Tardiphaga sp. 709: one gene and its partner. The main gene of each other region encodes a partner of the protein of the gene in region 2 in a complex. Links are inferred from orthologs where the notes say so. Each region holds a gene or a part of one and is shown on either strand. Other genes may lie near its edges.

What was found.
Region 1: the proteins of dnaN (region 2) and RSO67_RS21020 are in contact, whole or in part, in a cryo-EM structure (PDB 8GIZ), measured with the Escherichia coli proteins. The link is inferred for Tardiphaga sp. 709 from one-to-one orthologs.

The regions. Positions count from the first base shown.
Region 1 is NZ_CP135529.1:4,327,288-4,332,226, reverse strand. Bases 2,046-4,939 are described here. They hold RSO67_RS21020 (DNA polymerase III subunit gamma/tau), read right to left. Parts: upstream 4,485-4,939; coding sequence 2,607-4,484; downstream 2,046-2,606. Other genes in these bases: RSO67_RS21010 (HIT domain-containing protein), read left to right, coding at 4,932-4,939; RSO67_RS21025 (YbaB/EbfC family nucleoid-associated protein), read right to left, coding at 2,265-2,585; recR (recombination mediator RecR), read right to left, coding at 2,046-2,263. Also shown: RSO67_RS21040 (AmpG family muropeptide MFS transporter), read left to right, coding at 1-1,186; RSO67_RS21035 (hypothetical protein), read right to left, coding at 1,198-1,644; more of recR, read right to left, coding at 1,661-2,045. UniProt on the Escherichia coli protein: Part of the beta sliding clamp loading complex, which hydrolyzes ATP to load the beta clamp onto primed DNA to form the DNA replication pre-initiation complex.
Region 2 is NZ_CP135529.1:3,418,673-3,431,341, reverse strand. Bases 9,796-12,669 are described here. They hold dnaN (DNA polymerase III subunit beta), read right to left. Parts: upstream 11,855-12,669; coding sequence 10,736-11,854; downstream 9,796-10,735. Other genes in these bases: dnaA (chromosomal replication initiator protein DnaA), read right to left, coding at 12,097-12,669; recF (DNA replication/repair protein RecF), read right to left, coding at 9,796-10,504. Outside these bases: RSO67_RS16760 (CoA transferase), read left to right, coding at 1-1,026; RSO67_RS16755 (enoyl-CoA hydratase/isomerase family protein), read left to right, coding at 1,026-1,784; RSO67_RS16750 (ABC transporter substrate-binding protein), read left to right, coding at 1,861-3,090; gyrB (DNA topoisomerase (ATP-hydrolyzing) subunit B), read right to left, coding at 3,157-5,598; RSO67_RS16740 (FUSC family protein), read right to left, coding at 5,825-6,919; RSO67_RS16735 (hypothetical protein), read right to left, coding at 7,078-9,243; more of recF, read right to left, coding at 9,356-9,795. UniProt on the Escherichia coli protein: Confers DNA tethering and processivity to DNA polymerases and other proteins. Acts as a clamp, forming a ring around DNA (a reaction catalyzed by the clamp-loading complex) which diffuses in an ATP-independent manner freely and bidirectionally along dsDNA.

The DNA of each region.
Region 1 (4,939 bases), 910 kb from region 2 along the record:
CGTCGATCTCGGCACCATCGGGCTGTTCGCTCTTGTTGGCACGCCCTACACGCTGAAATTCCTCTGGGCGCCTTTGGTCGATGCGCTGCATGTGCCGTTCTTCACGCGACAGTTCGGCCGCCGCCGCGGCTGGCTGGTATTTTCACAGCTGCTGCTGATCGGCGCGATCCTGCTGCTGGCGCTGACCGATCCGGCGCGCTCGCCGCTGTTCGTAGCCCTTGGCGCCCTGCTGGTCGCTGCCATGTCATCGACGCAAGACATTGTCGTCGATGCGTTTCGTGTGGAGAGCCTGCCGGAGAGCGAACAGGCGGCCGGCATGGCGTCCTATGTCGCGGCCTATCGCATCGGCATGCTGATCTCCACCGCCGGCGTGCTGTTTCTGGTCAGCGCCTTCGAGAGCACGGGCATCGCGCGCTCCACCGCATGGATGTGGGGCTATGTGGCGATGGCTGCGATGGTGCTGATCGGCACGGTCACAGCGCTTGCGGCCACCGAGCCCGAGCAATCCGCACAGGCCGAAGCGGCCACGCGCGGCGAAAGCACCTTCACGCGCGTGTTGCAGGCCGCAATCGGCGCGTTCTCCGAATTCCTGGCGCGCAAGGACGCCTGGGCGGCGCTGGCGTTCGTGGTGCTGTTCAAATTTACCGATGCGTTTTCTGGCACCATGACCGCGCCCTTCGTGATCGATCTCGGTTTCACGCGGAATGACTATGCGGCCATCGTCAAAGGCGTCGGCCTTGCCGCGACGCTGATTGGCGGTTTCGCTGGAGGTTTTGTCGCGCGGCGCTATTCGCTTGCGGCGAGTTTGTGGATCGGCGCCGTGTTGCAGGCGGTGTCCAATCTCGCCTTCTCGTGGCTCGCCATCGTCGGCGTCAATCAATGGGCGCTGGCACTGGCCATCTCGGTCGAGAATTTCACCAGCGCCATCGGCACGGTGATCTTCGTCGCCTATCTCTCCGCGCTCTGCAAGAATCCGCTGCACACGGCCACGCAATATGCGCTACTCACAGCGCTCGCTGCGGTCGGGCGGACCTATCTGTCAGCAGGCGCAGGTTACGTTGCGCAAGCGATGGGATGGCCGATGTTCTTCGTCATCAGCGTGGTGGTCGCGGTACCGAGCCTGATCCTGCTGATCCGGCTGCAGCGCCGCGCGCATTTCGAGATGCTGGGGCCGGTGCGGGTTTAACCGAAGCGAACTCAGTTCGGCTTCGTCACCACGCTCCATTTCGTCACGAGCGCTTCACTCATCTGCCCGGCCTGCTCGGCGCAGGTGACTTCAGCAACCTTGAGCGCCACTTCCTTGCCGACAAGTTTCTTCAGCTGCGTGGCTTGCGCGTCATTGGCGACGACGATCTCGAAGGTCTCGGGGCCGGTCTCGAGGTTGCACAGACCGGCGGGGGCCGGCAGCCGGCGGGGCTCACTGACCACTTGATACACATTGGTGCGCTTGCCCTTGGCGTCACGGCTGCGCATGGCATTGAGTTGCCCGGTCAGCACATCGCCGATCTTCATCGTCTTCGGTGCCACCGGTGTCGTTGGCGCAGCCGGCGTTTCCGTCGCGCCGCTGGCAGCCGTCGCAAACAGGCCGGCCGCGCAAATCGCCGCCGCCCAGATCGGCAAAGCCTTCAAGTCATATCGTGTCATCAATGCTCTTCCAGTCTTAAAACAGCGTCCGCTGTCGCATCGCCGCCGACAACGTGCCTTCGTCGAGATAATCGAGTTCACCACCAACCGGCACGCCATGGGCCAGCCGCGTCACCTTCACATTGGCCTCCTGCAGGAGGTCGGTGATGTAATGTGCCGTGGTCTGCCCATCAACCGTCGCATTCAGCGCCAGGACGATTTCACTCACTTCTGAATCATGCGCACGTGATATCAGTGCGTCGATGGTCAGATCCTGCGGGCCGACGCCGTCGAGCGGCGACAGCGTTGCACCCAATACATGATACTTGCCCGTCGTCGCATGGGCGCGTTCGAGCGCCCACAGGTCAGCGACATCTGCGACTACGACGATTGTCGAGGGATCGCGGCGCGGGTCCGTGCAGATCGTGCAGGGATTCTGCGTGTCGATATTGCTGCAGACCTTGCAGACCTGAATACGGTCGATCGCGACCTGCAAGGCACCGGCCAGCGGCGTCATCAGCGCCTCGCGCTTCTTGATCAGATGCAGCGCGGCACGCCGGGCCGAGCGCGGGCCAAGCCCGGGCAGCCGCGCCAGCAGTTGAATCAGGCGCTCGATTTCCGGACCGGCCGTGGACGCCATCTCAGGTAAGGCCCATCCCCGGCGGCAGACCGAGGCCGCCGGTCAGCGCCTGCATCTTCTCTTGCATCGCAGCTTCCGCCTTGCGGCGCGCATCGCCCAGCGCGGTGACCAGCAGGTCTTCCAGTATCTCGACTTCATCGGCTTTCATCAGCGACGGATCGATCTTCACGGCCTTCACTTCGGTCTTCGCGGTCATCCGCACTGACACGAGGCCGCCGCCAGAGATACCTTCGACCTCGACATGGTCGAGCTCGTCCTGCATCGCCTTCATCTTCGATTGCAGCTGCGCTGCCTGTTTCATCATGCCGAGAAAATCAGCCATGAGCTTTCCTTCGCAATTCGATTAATCGTCGTCGTTGAGACCGTCGGACGCATCGTCGCTGATCAGGTCACTGTCACTACCGCTAAATTCCGGCGGCTCGGGGGCGATGACACGCACTTCGACCTTCGCACGAGGAAACCGTGCGAGTACTTCCTTCACTCGCGGATCGGCCTCCGCCGCGCGCTGGCGCTCGTTCTTCTGCTCGAGCTGCTGCTCACGCAACGTCGCCTGGCCCTGTTCGTTGGACACGATCACGGCCCAGCGTCGGCCCGTCCATTGTTCAAGCTTGCGCGACAGATCGTTGATCAATGTGCGCGACGCCGTACGCTCCATCGCCAGCTCAAGCCGTCCGTCCTCGATCCTGATCAGGCGTACATCCGCTTCAAGCGCACCGCGCACCATCAGGTCACGTTTCTCGCCGGCCAGTGCCACGAGCTCAGCGAAAGTCGAAATCTTCAGCACGGCCGCGGGCGGCGCGTCTGCCATGCCGACTTGCGGTCGCGGCGATGGTTCTGCGCTGCCGCGCTGCATGGTCGGACCACGCGACGCACTCGCCGACATCGTCGGCATGGCGGATGGCATCTGCGCTGACGGCAAGGATGCCGACGGAGCGGACGATGGCGCGGCACGGCCTCCACCATTCGTTGGGATCATCGGCGACGTCCCGCCATTCTGATCGAGCATCCGGATCGCTTCATCCGGCGTCGGCAAATCGGCAACGTAAGCGATGCGCACCAGCACCATCTCTGCGGCGGCGGCGGGACGCGTCGCTCCCTGCACTTCCGTGATGCCCTTGAGCAACATCTGCCACATGCGCGACAGCACACGCATGGAGAGCTTCGAGGCGAAATCGCGTGCGCGCAGACGTTCGGTCTCGCCAAACGCGACATTGTCGGCGGTTGCCGGCACGATCTTCACGCGGGTGACGAAATTGACGAATTCGGCAAGATCGCTCAGCACCACGATGGGATCGGCGCCGACATCATATTGTTCACGAAACTCGCGGAAGGCACTGGCGATGTCGCCGCGCGCCAGCGAATCGAACAGGTCGATCACCCGGGTGCGGTCGGCAAGGCCGAGCATCTGCCGGACCGCATCGGCGCGCACGGTGCCTGCGGCATGCGCAATGGCCTGATCGAACAGCGACAGTGAATCGCGCACCGAGCCTTCGGCGGCGCGGGCGATGATGCCCAGCGCTTCCGGCTCGACCTCGACATTCTCTTTGCCCGCAATGTTCGACAGATGCGACATAAGCACGTCGGCATCGACGCGGCGCAGGTCGAAGCGCTGGCAGCGCGACAGTACCGTCACCGGCACCTTGCGGATTTCAGTGGTGGCGAACACGAACTTGGCGTGTTCCGGCGGCTCTTCCAGCGTCTTCAGGAACGCGTTGAAGGCCGCGGTCGACAGCATGTGGACTTCGTCGATGATGTAGACCTTGTAGCGCGCGCTGGAGGGCGCATAGCGCACGCTGTCATTGATCTGGCGGACATCGTCGACGCCGGTATGCGACGCGGCGTCCATTTCGAGAATGTCGATATGCCGGCTTTCCATGATCGCCTGGCAATGGATGCCGGGCGTCGGCATGTGGATGGTCGGGCCTTTGACCGAGCCATCCGCCATTTCATAATTCAATGCGCGCGCGAGAATACGCGCCGTCGTCGTCTTGCCGACCCCGCGAACGCCGGTGAGAATCCAGGCCTGCGGAATGCGGCCGGTCTCGAACGCGTTGGAGACGGTGCGGACCAGTGCTTCCTGGCCGATCAGATCGTCGAAACTGCCGGGGCGGTATTTGCGCGCGAGCACGCGATAGGGCGTGGCGGCAGCAGGCGCCGGGGCAGCGCCCATATCGAAACCGGTCTGGTGATCATCGGGAGGGGACGTGCCAGCGTCGGTCATCGAGGAATCCGCAATGTGTTGTCTCGTAAAGCCGGCTTGCGGAACATCTGGCGCATCATAGGCGGAACGGGACACAGGTTCCGGCCTTCGATGCTGCCTCACTCATCGAACAAGGCGCCCACCGAGCAAACGACCCATGTGCAGGACGCTGAATTTGCTCGATAAAACAAGTAGGAGACTGACGAGCGACCCGATCCGGATCTCGTTAGGGCTGCTTCCTTCCGGACCTGACCCGATTGGCGAGTGGCTCGTCCACCGCCAATCTCCCGGTGCTTATTTGGGGCCAAAATGGTCGGAAAGCAAGCGCGGCGCGTGTCGCAAGTCCGCCGCAAGATTTGCGCAGGAAAGTCGCAAGAAAACGTGGTCCAGACGCGCAAAACCGGCCATGACGGGAGTTGTCTGCGCAGCCGCTTCCTGCGACGCTGTGCGCCTTAATCGAGAGTCAGAATGGCCGC
Region 2 (12,669 bases):
AGCGCCTTCTTCACACAGTTCAACCGCAACAAGAGGGGCATCACGCTCAATCTCAAATCCGATGATGGCAAGGCCCTGCTGAAGAAACTGGTGCAGAAGGCCGACATCCTCGTCGAGAACTTCCGCCCTGGCACAATGGACAAGCTTGGCCTCAGCTACGAGGTGCTGCGCGAGATCAATCCCAGGCTCGTCTACACCGCGATCAGTGGCTTCGGCCGCACAGGTCCAAATTCATCCAAGCCGGCCTATGACAATACGGGGCAGGCGGCCGGCGGGCTGTGGTCGATGAATGGCTATGCCGACATGCCGCCCGTTCGCGTCGGCACGATCATCGGCGACCTCGCCGCTTCCCTCTATGCGGCTATCGGAACGCTCGCAGCATTGCGAGAAGCAGAGAAGACCGGCGTCGGTCAGGTGGTCGATGTGTCTCAGCAAGACTCCGTGCTGACACTGACCGAGAACGCCGTGGTCCGTTACACCGCGCAGAAAGAGATAGCTTCGCCACTGGGCAACGATCATCCGTTCGTTCGGCCCTATGGCCAGTTTCCCTGCAAGGACGGCTACGTTTTCTTCGGCGGTTACACCGACAAGTTCTGGGCGATTACCTGCGCGCTGTTCGGCGAGCCGGAACAGGCCAAAGATCCGGCCATCGATACGATGGAGAAGCGGTTCGATCACGCGGTGGCAGAGACCAGGGTCAAGCCGCTGCTGGAACGCTGGTTCGCGAACTACACCAAGGCCGAACTCGAGGAGATGGCGGGCGACAAGATCCCGCTCAGCGCCATCAAGACCATCGCCGAGGTCGTCGAAGATCCGCATATCGCCGCACGCAACATGATCGTCGACGTTCCGATCGCCGGAAAGCTGATCGGCATGTTCGGTCTGCCGATCAAGCTATCCGGTGCGGGGCAGATGTCGTTCGAAAAAGCGCCGCTGCCTGGCGAGGACAATGCAGAGGTTCTCTCCCGGTTGGCGGATGTCACGGCGACCGAACTGGCGCGTCTCAAGGCGTCGGGAGCGATCTGATGGCGATTGATTTCACCAAGGACAGTCACGTCGCAACGGTCCGGATCAACCGGCCGGACAAGATGAATGCGCTGACGCTCGCCATGTATGATGACCTCGGCCGGGCATTCCACGCCATCAAGGATGACGATGAGATCCGGGCCGTGGTGCTGACCGGTGCGGGCGATCGCGCCTTCTGCGTCGGTGCTGACCTCCGGGAGTCTATTCCTGCACTCGCCGCGGACACGATCGACATCTCGGCCTGGGATCCGGCCCATATCAAGTTTCGCGGATTCTATAAGCCGGTCATCAGCGCCATTCGCGGCATGTGCATGGGCGGCGGGTTCGAGATCATGCTGGCGACGGACATCCGGATCGCGGCGCGCGACGCTGTCTTTCAACTGCCCGAACCGAAGCACGGTTTCGTACCGGCGGGAGGCACGCTCGTGCGCCTGGTCCGGCAGATCGGCTACGCGCATGCCATGGAGATCATGCTGACGGCGGAGCGCTTTTCCGCGGATGACATGCTTGCCAAAGGCGTCGTCAACCGGGTTGTCGATTCCGATCAAGTCGAACTGCTGGCCTATGAGATGGCAGCCAGGATTGCGGCACTGAGTCCGATCGCCATCCAGACCATCAAGGAAGCGGCGCTGACGCTTCAGGATCTGCCGCTCGCAGAAGCATTTCGCGTGGAGGCCGCGCTCGGTCAGCGCACCTTCACAAGTGCGGATGCCAAGCGTGGTCTGGCTGCGTTTGCGAACAGAGGAAACGAGAAGTGACGATGCGATAGGTCCCTGGAGAGATCGCGCGTCGCAGGCGTATTGAAAAATCAAAAACGTAAAAGGGGTGGATGATATGAAACGATCTGAACTGGGTGCGTGCTTTACGACGGTGATTGCCAGCGTTTTTCTTTGCACCGCCTCTGCTTCGGCGCAGAACGCACAGGTCTCGGATGGCGTCGTCCGTGTCGGCGTGATCGAGGATATGTCGGGCGTCTATGCCGACATTACCGGCAAGGGTGCCGTAACTGCGGCGCAGATGGCGGTGGAGGATTTCGGCGGCAAGGTCCTCGGCATGCCGATCGAAGTCGTATTCGCAGATCACCAGAACAAGCCCGATATTGCTGCCAACGCTGCACGCAAATGGTTCGATACCGACAAGGTTGATGCCATTCTCGACGTTGCGTCGTCGTCGCCTGCCTTGGCTGTGCTCGAGATCGCCAAGGAGAAGAAGAAGATCATCACGCTGAGCTCGCCGGGGTCGACCCGGATCACGAATGAGGTGTGTGGACCCTATGTGGTTCATTGGGCCTACGACACATTCGCGATCGCGAACAGCACCGGTAAAGCGCTTGTCAGCCAGGGTTTCGATACCTGGTATTTCGTGACGGCGGACTATGCGTTCGGTCAAGGCCTCGAGAAGGACACCGGCGATGTCGTCAAGGCATCGGGCGGCAAGGTCGCCGGTGCGACGAAACACCCGGTCGGGACCGCGGATTTCGCCTCCGTCCTGCTGCAGGCACAGTCGTCCAAGGCCAAGGTGGTGGCGCTCGCCAATGCCGGCGGGGACACCATCAATTCGATCAAGCAGGCGGCAGAGTTCGGCTTGACGGCAGGCGGCCAGAAGCTCTCGGCACTGGCCGGATTTATCAACGACGTTCACGGTCTCGGGCTGAAGGAGGCCCAGGGGCTGACGATCACCGAAGCGTCGTATTGGGACATGAACGACGAGACGCGGAAGTGGTCGAAGCGCTTCTACGGGAAGGTGAACGCCATGCCGAACATGCTTCAGACCGGCACATATTCATCGGTACTGCATTATCTGAAGGCCGTTCAGGCCGCCGGCACCGACAGCACCGAAGAGGTGATGAAGAAGATGCGTGAACTGCCCGTCGATGACGTGTTCTACAAGAACGGCAAGATCCGCGAAGACGGTCGTATGGTCCACGACATGTATCTGTTCGAGGTGAAGAAGCCGAACGAGTCCAAGGCGCCCTGGGATTACTACAAGCTGCTCGCCACGATCCCCGCAGATCAGGCCTTCCAGCCGTTGGAGCAGTCGCGCTGCCCGCTGGTAAAAAAGTAGGATAAACGCAAAAAGGCCCGCCAAGAATGGCGGGCCTTTTCAATCTTATCTCCGGGTACGATCGGCTTACACGTCCACATTCGCGCTGAGCGAATTGTCCTGGATAAATTCGCGGCGCGGTTCGACCACATCGCCCATCAGTTTGGTGAAGATGTCGTCGGCCTCGTCGACTTCCTTGACCCGGACTTGCAGCAGCGAACGCTCATTGGTGTCGAGCGTGGTTTCCCAGAGCTGGCCGGGGTTCATCTCGCCAAGACCTTTGTAGCGCTGCAGGGCCACGCCCTTGCGGCCGGCGTCGGTCACGGCCTCGAACAGGCTGACAGGGCCGTGGATCGGGAATTCGATGTCCTTGCGGCGCAGGACGCCGGATTTCGGGTAGGCCTCCTGCAGGCTGCCGGCATATTCGTCGAGCTTGCGCGCATCGGCGGAGCCGAGCAGGGCGTCGTCGATGAAGGAGACGTCCTTCACACCGCGAATCGTGCGTTCGAAGAAGAAGCCCTGGCCTTCGCGGAATTCACCGATCCAGCCACGCTCGACTTCGTCGGCCAGCGCGTCCAGTCGCTTCGCGATGTAGTCGGCAGCGGCATTGGCGGTGGCGAGATCAGCGGTGACCCGCGGATTGAGCACGCCAGCGATTGCAGCCTGCTCGACGACTTTGCGATTATAGCGCGAGTGCAGATTGTTGAGCGTGCCGCGGATGATGCGGGCATCTTCCACCAGCGCCAGCAGATCGCGGCCTGTGCGATCCTCGCCCGAAGCGAGCTTGAAGATGCAGTCGTCGAGACCGGTATCGATCAGGTAATCTTCCAGCGCCCGCTCGTCCTTGAGGTATTGCTCGGACTTGCCGCGCGTCACTTTGTAAAGCGGCGGCTGAGCGATGTAGAGATAACCGCCTTCGATCAGCGTCGGCATCTGGCGGAAGAAGAACGTCAGTAGCAACGTGCGGATATGCGCGCCATCGACGTCGGCGTCCGTCATCAGGATAATCTTGTGATAACGCAGTTTCGACAGGTCGAAGTCGTCGCGGCCGATGCCGGTGCCGAGCGCCGTGATCAGCGTGCCGATCTGTTCGGAGCCGAGCATCTTGTCGAAGCGGGCGCGCTCGACATTGAGGATCTTGCCGCGCAGCGGCAGCACGGCCTGGAATTCGCGGTTGCGGCCCTGTTTCGCGGAGCCGCCTGCCGAGTCACCCTCGACGATGAACAGTTCGGACTTGGCGGGATCGCGCTCCTGACAGTCAGCCAGCTTGCCGGGCAGGGAGGCGATATCCAGCGCGCCCTTGCGCCGGGTCAGTTCGCGGGCCTTGCGGGCGGCTTCGCGGGCAGCGCCGGCCTCGATCACCTTGCTAACGATGATCTTGGCTTCGGTCGGATGTTCCTCGAACCACGAGGCGAGGGCTTCGTTGAGAACGTTCTCGACCACCGGACGCACTTCCGAGGACACCAGCTTGTCCTTGGTCTGCGACGAAAATTTCGGATCGGGCACTTTCACTGACAGCACGGCAGTGAGACCTTCGCGGCAATCGTCGCCGGTCAGAGCGATCTTTTCCTTCTTGGCGACAACTTCGGCATAGCCGTTGACCTGACGCGTCAACGCGCCGCGGAAACCGGCCAGATGCGTGCCGCCGTCACGCTGCGGGATGTTGTTGGTAAAACACAGTACGTTTTCGTGGTAGCTGTCGTTCCACCACATCGCGACTTCGACACTGATGCCGCTCTGTTCGGCGCGCATTACGATCGGCGTCGGCACCATCGCCTTCTTGTTGCGGTCGAGATATTTGACGAATTCCTCGACGCCGCCCTCATACATCATGTTCTCGGTCTTCTCGACCGGATGACGCAGATCCGACAATCTGATGTTGACGCCGGAATTCAGGAAGGCGAGTTCGCGCAGACGATGTTCGAGTGTCGCGAAATCATATTCGAGTGTCGTGAAGGTTTCCGCCGAGGCATAGAACGTCACTTCGGTGCCGCGCCTGCCATTGGCATCGCCGACCACCGAGAGCGGCGCCACCGCGTCGCCATGGGCGAATTCGATGCGGTGCTCTTTGTCGTTGCGCCAGACGCGAAGGATCAGCTTGCTCGACAGCGCGTTGACGACGGACACGCCGACGCCATGCAGACCGCCGGACACCTTGTAGGAGTTCTGGTCGAATTTTCCGCCGGCATGGAGCTGGGTCATGATGACCTCGGCTGCCGAGATGCCTTCGCCCTTGTGGATGTCGACGGGAATGCCGCGACCATCGTCGCGCACCGTCACCGAACCATCGGCATTCAGAATGACTTCGACGGCGCTGGCGTGACCGGCCAACGCTTCGTCGATCGCGTTGTCGACGACTTCGTAGACCATGTGATGCAGGCCGGAACCGTCATCCGTGTCGCCGATATACATGCCCGGGCGCTTGCGGACGGCGTCGAGTCCCTTCAGGACCCGGATCGATTCCGCACCGTATTCGATGGGAATGGCATGCTCAGTGTCGGCGATAGGTTGCCGGGCTGGTTCAGTCATGTAGGGGCCTTCGAAGGTGTGCCGAATCAGCGCGGAAAACGGCGCCTGAATCGCTCTATTTGTGCCATGAAAGGCGCATTGCGCCTAGCGCAAAGTAACGCGCAGCAAGTTATTGAATAAATAGGTTTTTTTGGCGCCGTTTCAAGCCGATTTGAGGCCGTTTTCGTAGCCTGATTTCGCGCCTGTTCCGGGCGTCGAAATGCCCGGCTTGCGTGCATCCGAGAGGCTATTTTTCGGCCAATCCCACAGCCGGTTTGGCGGGGGTCCCCTTCAGGCCGCGCCGGGCGATTAAATGCACGGCCAGCACGACCGGCTCCAGCAACACCATCCCGAACAGAATGCCAAACAGGCGGTCATAGCCGGGCTCCAGGGCGGCATTGGCGTAGTTGTCAGGCACCAGCACCACGAGGAAGGCCAAAGTGAATTGCAGACCCGCATAACTCATGGAGGGCGGGCCATTTTCGATGTGACGGCCGATCATGACGCCGAGCGCAAGTCCAATGGTCATCACGACGGGCGAATGTTGGCTGACCAGCAGGATTGCGCTGGCCAGCAGGCCGCCCGCGAGACAGCCGACCAGCCGGTTCATCATGCGCGAGGAAACCGGGCTGAGCATGCCGTCCGCTAACGATGCCGCCGGCACCAGCATGACCGCGAAGATCGTGATGCTGGATTGGCTGAGCGAGGGGATGCCGAGCCACTGCCAGGTCCACGGGATCAGCGCCAATGCAATGCCGCCGACCAAGGCGTGACGCGCCACCGTGGTGTGCCATTGCCGCGTCGGCTGGTCGACCGGCTTGGCGCGCAGATTGTTGTCCGGATTCGGTAGCGCGCGCCGCACTGTCCAGGTCGAGATCGCACTGACGATGACGCAGGCGGTGGTACCGGCCAGCACTTCGAGCACACGCGTCGAGGCAAAGCGCAGGATCGGCTCTCGCGCATGCTCCATGCCTTCGATCAGCACCATCAGGAAAGTGAGGCCGGTGAACAGCCAGGCATAGGCGCGGCGGCCGACGATGGCGAAATAAAGGGTGATGCCGCCACCGATCAGAAGACCGAGACTCAGCAGCACCGGCTGGCGCAGCAGCAAAGGCGCAGCGACAAGCGCGAGTCCTGCGCCAGCAAGCGTCCCAATCACGCGGAGGATGCCGCGCGTAAAACTTTCGGCGACATGCGAGCGCATTACCATGTATCCGGAGAACGCGGCCCAGCCGACATTCTCCGCGCCGATGGCGTGCGACAAGACGATTGCCAGCAGCACCGAACAGATGCATTCGGCCTCGTCGATCATGCGCGGTCCGGGAATCGGAAGCGAACGCATTTCGGTTCCGAACGCGCGCGCGATCCGCGACAGATGAATGGCCAAAAATACCAGCATGGCCAGATATTTATGCTGTCGAACGTGGTCTACAACAGACGATTCTTCATGGCCCAATGCAGTGGCGGACGCGCGCGCTGGCGCGCTTGCAAGCTTTGTCCTCAGTAGAGCTGCAGCGGGAGGATATCCCGACCGTCAGGGCCAACCATCAGGCCCCAGCTATCGTTGGCCACCACCTTGATCGTACTGTCATGTGCGGGCTTGCCCGCGGCCTTGATCGTGACCTTGTAGGCGCCGGGCGGCAGTTCCATCGTCGGCCCGTTCGGATTTTGCGGTCCGCCCACGCCGGGCGCGACCTTGATTGTCTTGTTATTGACGCTGACCGACACTTCCGCGTCACCCATATTGCCGAAGAGCAGCCGAACCTTGCCCAGTGCAGGCAGGATACCCGCCCTCGTCGCTTCTGCGGGATGGCGCACCACCAGACTAACCGTGGTCTCGTCGTTGCGACGTTCCAGCTTCAGCATGGCCGGCCCATCGGGGGCCTTGAAGGCGAGCGTGGCGCTGTCCGGCTTGATGACAGCGCTCTTCGTGTCTTCCTGCCACTGTCGCTGCGTGAGTTCGCGTCGGTAGAACGCCAGAACCGAGTCCAGTCCCGAAGGCACAGATGCACTCAACTCATGTCTGAACGGCGCGCCGCCTGGCAGCCCTGAAGTACCCAGCGATCGCAACGTCCGCTGCTTCGGTGTGGGATAATCGGTGTCGCCATCGGACTCGAGAACCTGTTCGGCGCTCTTGGCGTTGCCCGTGGTGGTGGTGTTGGCAACGGCCGCGACCGGCACGCCCTTCAGGCCCGAGCCTGTCGCCGTGACATTGACCTTCGGGCCCATCTGCATCGCCGTCATTGAGATGCTCTGCTTGGCCTTGCTGAAATTCAACACCACCATATTGGGATTGTTGATGACTGACGGCGTGCTCTTCCAGCCGAGCGTCTTCATTCCGCTGCGGTAAAAATCCGCCAGCGCGCTGACGCTTGATGAGCTGGTGAATGCGAGCCTGCCATCGGCGCCGTCGAAGTCGATCTCGCTGGCGGTGTCGGGGACGGGAATCGGTGTGCTCGAACCGTCCATCGCGCGCAACGCAGTTTCCGGCCCACGCGCGGCTTGTGCCGCGGCGCGCTTCGCATCCGCTTCGGCAATAGCTGCTTGCCCGAACGCGAGTGCATCCTTGATAAAGCGGTCGTCGGCATCCTTTTTGGCCTTCGCGCGCGCTGCGATCACAGATGGCAGAATTTGTACGTCGATCTGCACGGTGGTCAGATCGTATTTGCGACCGATCTGCAGCGTTGCCGTCTCTTCCGGCGAGGTGAATGCGAGCGAGGCGCGATCGGCGGTGACGACGGTGTCCTTGCTCTGTTCGATCCAGCCCTTCTTGCCGAGTTCGCGGCGATAGAAGGCGAGCACGGGGCCGAGCTCGGCCGGGATCAGCGCATGTGCTTCGCGCTTGACGGAATCTGCGCTGCCGGTGGTTCCGGCAGATTTGATGCGTTCCGGCCGCGGCAGACCTGCGGATTCAGGACCCGCAGCGAGATCTTGCGGAAGCGCGAAGGGCGCGACGCGAATTTCGACGCTGGTCCTGCTGTCGGTGCCTCGCTGCAATGTCAGCATCACCGGCAACTGTCGCGTGTTACCGTCGCGGGTAAAATAGACACGCACGCCATTCGTGCTCGTCTCGTCGATCTTCGCGTCCGGCCAGCGGGTCTCCGCAGCGCTCACGGCCAGCGGCGACCAGCCCAACGCAGCGAGTTCTTTCTGAAAGAAAGCCAGCGTTGCGTCGATCGTTTCGGTGGTCATGCATCCAAGATACGGTCGCCGCTCGTCATAGACGATGTCGGTTGCACGTTCAGGGAAGGGCAGGTTCACTTCCAGGCGCTGTGAGCTGTAGCTGACACCCGACCGGTCCGTTCGGCTGCCGTCGGTCATGAAGGATGCCAACACGCCCTGCGCGCCCTTCTTGTACCAGCGACTGCGATTCGAGGCTTCGAATGGCGGTGTGTAGGCGATCCAGCCGTCGGCGGCGAGTAGTCTGCCGGTACTCGCAATGGTGTCCGCGACAGTGCCCGCGCCAAAATAGCTGGCGCTGAGGTTGGGATATTTGGTGGCTTCCGGCCGGGCCGTAGCGCCTTCGATGTATGGCAGCGTTCTCACATCCACCAAGCCGTCTTCGGCGCGGCAGGCCAGCGAGCCGCCGGCGATGGCGGTGCTGACGAGCAGGGCCAACAGGCAGCGTCTGGCCGGGAGCTGCATCCCGCGTTTGCTTGAAAACATTACAGAAAGCCTCCGGCGTTTGCTTGCGTGCATGCAAAAGCGCTGCCCACAAGGGCAGCGACATTATTTGCGCGGGGCACTTAGAGTGAGTTGTAGGAGGTGTTGCTTTGGTTCAACCGGTCGGCTGGCGCCGCGCGATACGCCCATTGGCGACGTCGAAAATCTCGCCGGATGGGCCGATATCTGCGAAAGCAACAGGATCGGCGCCGGTCATCCAGACCTGGGCGCCCAATTTCGAGAGTTCGCCGAACAGCGACTTGCGTCGATCAGGGTCGAGATGGGCGACGACTTCGTCAAGTAACAGGAGCGGCGTGATGCCGGTCATCTCCGCGACCAGCGTGGCGTGGGCGAGGATGAGCCCGATCAACAGGGCCTTCTGTTCGCCGGTGGAGGCATCGCGCGCCGGCATGTTTTTCGGCGCATAGATCACCTGCAGATCGGTGAGATGCGGGCCGTCGAGCGTGCGGCCGGCGGCGGCATCACGCGGGCGACCATCGCGCAAGATCTGGCGATAGCGATCTTCGACCGCTGTGGCCGGTTCATTGACCAGCGCATTTTCCATCCAGCCGTCGAGCATGATGAGTGCGGATGGAAAGGCCGAGGCTTCGCCGCGCACGCGCAGCATCTCTGCGAGCCGCATCGCCGTCTGGCCGCGCGTCGCGGCGACGGCGACCGCGAGTTCGGCGGTCTCGCGCTCGATGGCATCGAGCCAGTGGGCGTCGCTGTTCCGGTCTTCGAGCAAGCGGTTGCGCGAACGCAGGCTTCGCTCGAGCGCGGAGACGCGACCGGAGTGATCCTTGTCGATGGCCAGCACGAGGCGGTCGAAGAAGCGCCGGCGTTCGGAGGCGGCGCCCATGAACAACTGGTCCATCGCGGGCGTCAGCCACACCATGCGCAGGTGATCGCCGAATGCCGCGGCAGAACCGACAGGCTCCCGGTCGATACGACAGCGACGGCTGGTGGACGCACCTTCTGCCGCGGGGGCATCGATGCCGGTGCCGAGTGTGGCGAGACCAACCTCACCCTCGACAGTCGCCGACACGGCCCAGGAGCCGTCGCCTTCGTTATTCGCAACGTCTTCGAGCGTCGCGCGGCGCAGGCCGCGGCCTGGCGACAGAAACGAGATCGCTTCGATGCAATTTGTTTTGCCGGCGCCGTTCGGGCCGACGAGGGCGACCATGTCCGCCGACGCCTCCAGCGACGCCGCGCGATAGCTGCGGAAATTGGTGAGCGACAGGCGATGGATGCGGGAGGCGGTCATTCGTGAATATGGGACTCAGCTAAAGTCGTCGCAACGGGCCGCGCCAATCTCCGTTGTCATCCCGCCTAGTGCGCCGAAGGCGCATGCGGGGCGGGGATCCATAACCACGGCCCGGCACAATCAAAACGGCAGAGTCGTGGCTACCTAGCTGCAACTAGTTCTTCGGCGGCTATGGGTCCCCGCTCCGCGCGCGCCTTTGGCGCGCTAGGCGGGGGCGATACCTGAAGGAACTCACACCCGCATCGGCATCAGCACATACAGGGCGCCCTTGGCGTCCTTGTCCTGCACCAGCGTCGGCGAGCCGGGATCGGCAAGGCGCAGCACGGCAACTTCGCCTTCGATCTGGGCGGCGATGTCGAGCAGATAGCGCGAGTTGAAGCCGATATCGAGCGCGTCGGAGGCGTATTCGACCTCGAGCTCTTCCGTCGCGCTGCCGGAATCCGGATTTGTCACCGACAGCACGAGCTTGCCCGCCGACAGCGCGAGTTTCACGGCGCGGCCGCGTTCGCTGGAAATCGTCGAGACGCGGTCGACTGCGTTCTCGAAATCCTTCTTGTCGATCACCAGTTCCTTGTCGTTGTTCTGCGGGATCACGCGGCCATAGTCGGGGAAGGTGCCGTCGATCAGTTTCGAGGTCAGAACCACATTGCCGAGCGTGAAGCGGATCTTGCCCTGCGACAGTTCGATGGTGATCTCGGCTTCGAGGTCCTCGATCAGACGCTGCACTTCACCGACCGTCTTGCGCGGCACGATGACGCCCGGCATGCCGTCGGCGCCCTTGGGCAGCTTGAGGTCAATCTGTGCCAGACGATGACCGTCGGTGGCGACGGCGCGCAAGGTTGCCGCAGTCGCAGTGCCGGCGGCGTGGAGATAGATGCCGTTGAGATAATAGCGGGTCTCTTCGGTGGAGATCGCAAACTGCGTGCGGTCGATCAGGCGCTTCACGTCGGAGGCGGGCAGCGCAAACGAGTGCGTCATTTCGCCGGCGGCGAGATCCGGGAAATCATTCTCCGGCAGCGTCTGCAGCGTGAAGCGCGACCGGCCGGCGCGGATCGCCATCACCGAGCGGTCGCCATCGGCTTCGAGCACGATCTGGGAGCCGTCCGGCAGTTTGCGGACGATGTCGTAGAACATATGGGCAGGCACGGTGGTGGAACCGGCGGTGCCGACTTCGGCGGCCAGGGTTTCCGTGACTTCAAGGTCCAGGTCGGTGGCCTTTAGCGACAGCCGGGCATTTTCGGCGCGGATCAGCACGTTGCCCAGGATCGGAATCGTGTTGCGGCGCTCGACCACGCGATGCACGTGGCTCAGCGACTTCAGGAGTTGCGCGCGTTCGACGGTGACCTTCATAACAAAACCCGCCCGATTCAATCCGGTGTCGTGTGGAAATGCCTGGCGGCCCGAACGGGCGCCGCGGCGATGACACCCGCGAGCTCGATCAGTGGATTTTGCTCAATCCCGCGGGGGACCGCAAGGTGGCGTGGATGGCCGGGAAGCGCAAGAGAGATGCGCTTCCGGCCCCCAATGTTTTGACGGTTAACACCCTCGTCCTGCCCCGGCGCACGCTTTGGCGCACCGGGGGTGGGGACGCTTTACTCCTGGAGTTGGCGCTTCAGCGTTTCGACCTCATCCTGCAGGGCCACGTCCTTGCCGACCAGCGCCTCGATCTTGCGTACGGCATGCAGAACCGTGGTGTGATCGCGGCCACCGAAGCGGCGGCCGATTTCCGGCAGCGAGCGTAGCGTCAGGGTCTTGGCCAGATACATCGCAACCTGACGGGGGCGCACGACATTGGCGGTGCGGCGCGACGACAGGAGGTCGGACCGGCTGACATTGTACTGACGCGCGACGACACGCTGGATGTCCTCGATCTTGATGCGCTTCGGCTCCTGCGGGCGGATCAGGTCGCGCACTTCGCGCTCGGCCATTTCCAGCGTGACCGGCGTGGCGTTCAGCTTCGAATGCGCCAGCAGGCGGTTGATTGCGCCTTCGAGGTCGCGGCCGTTATGGGTGATGGTGCGGGCCAGATAGTCCAGCACCGGCTCCGGCACCTCGAACGAGGCGTGATGTGCACGCGCGGCGGCAACGCGCGATTTCAGGATGCCCAGGCGCAGCTCTTCGCCGAGCGAGCTCATTTCGACGACGAGACCGCCGGCGAGGCGCGA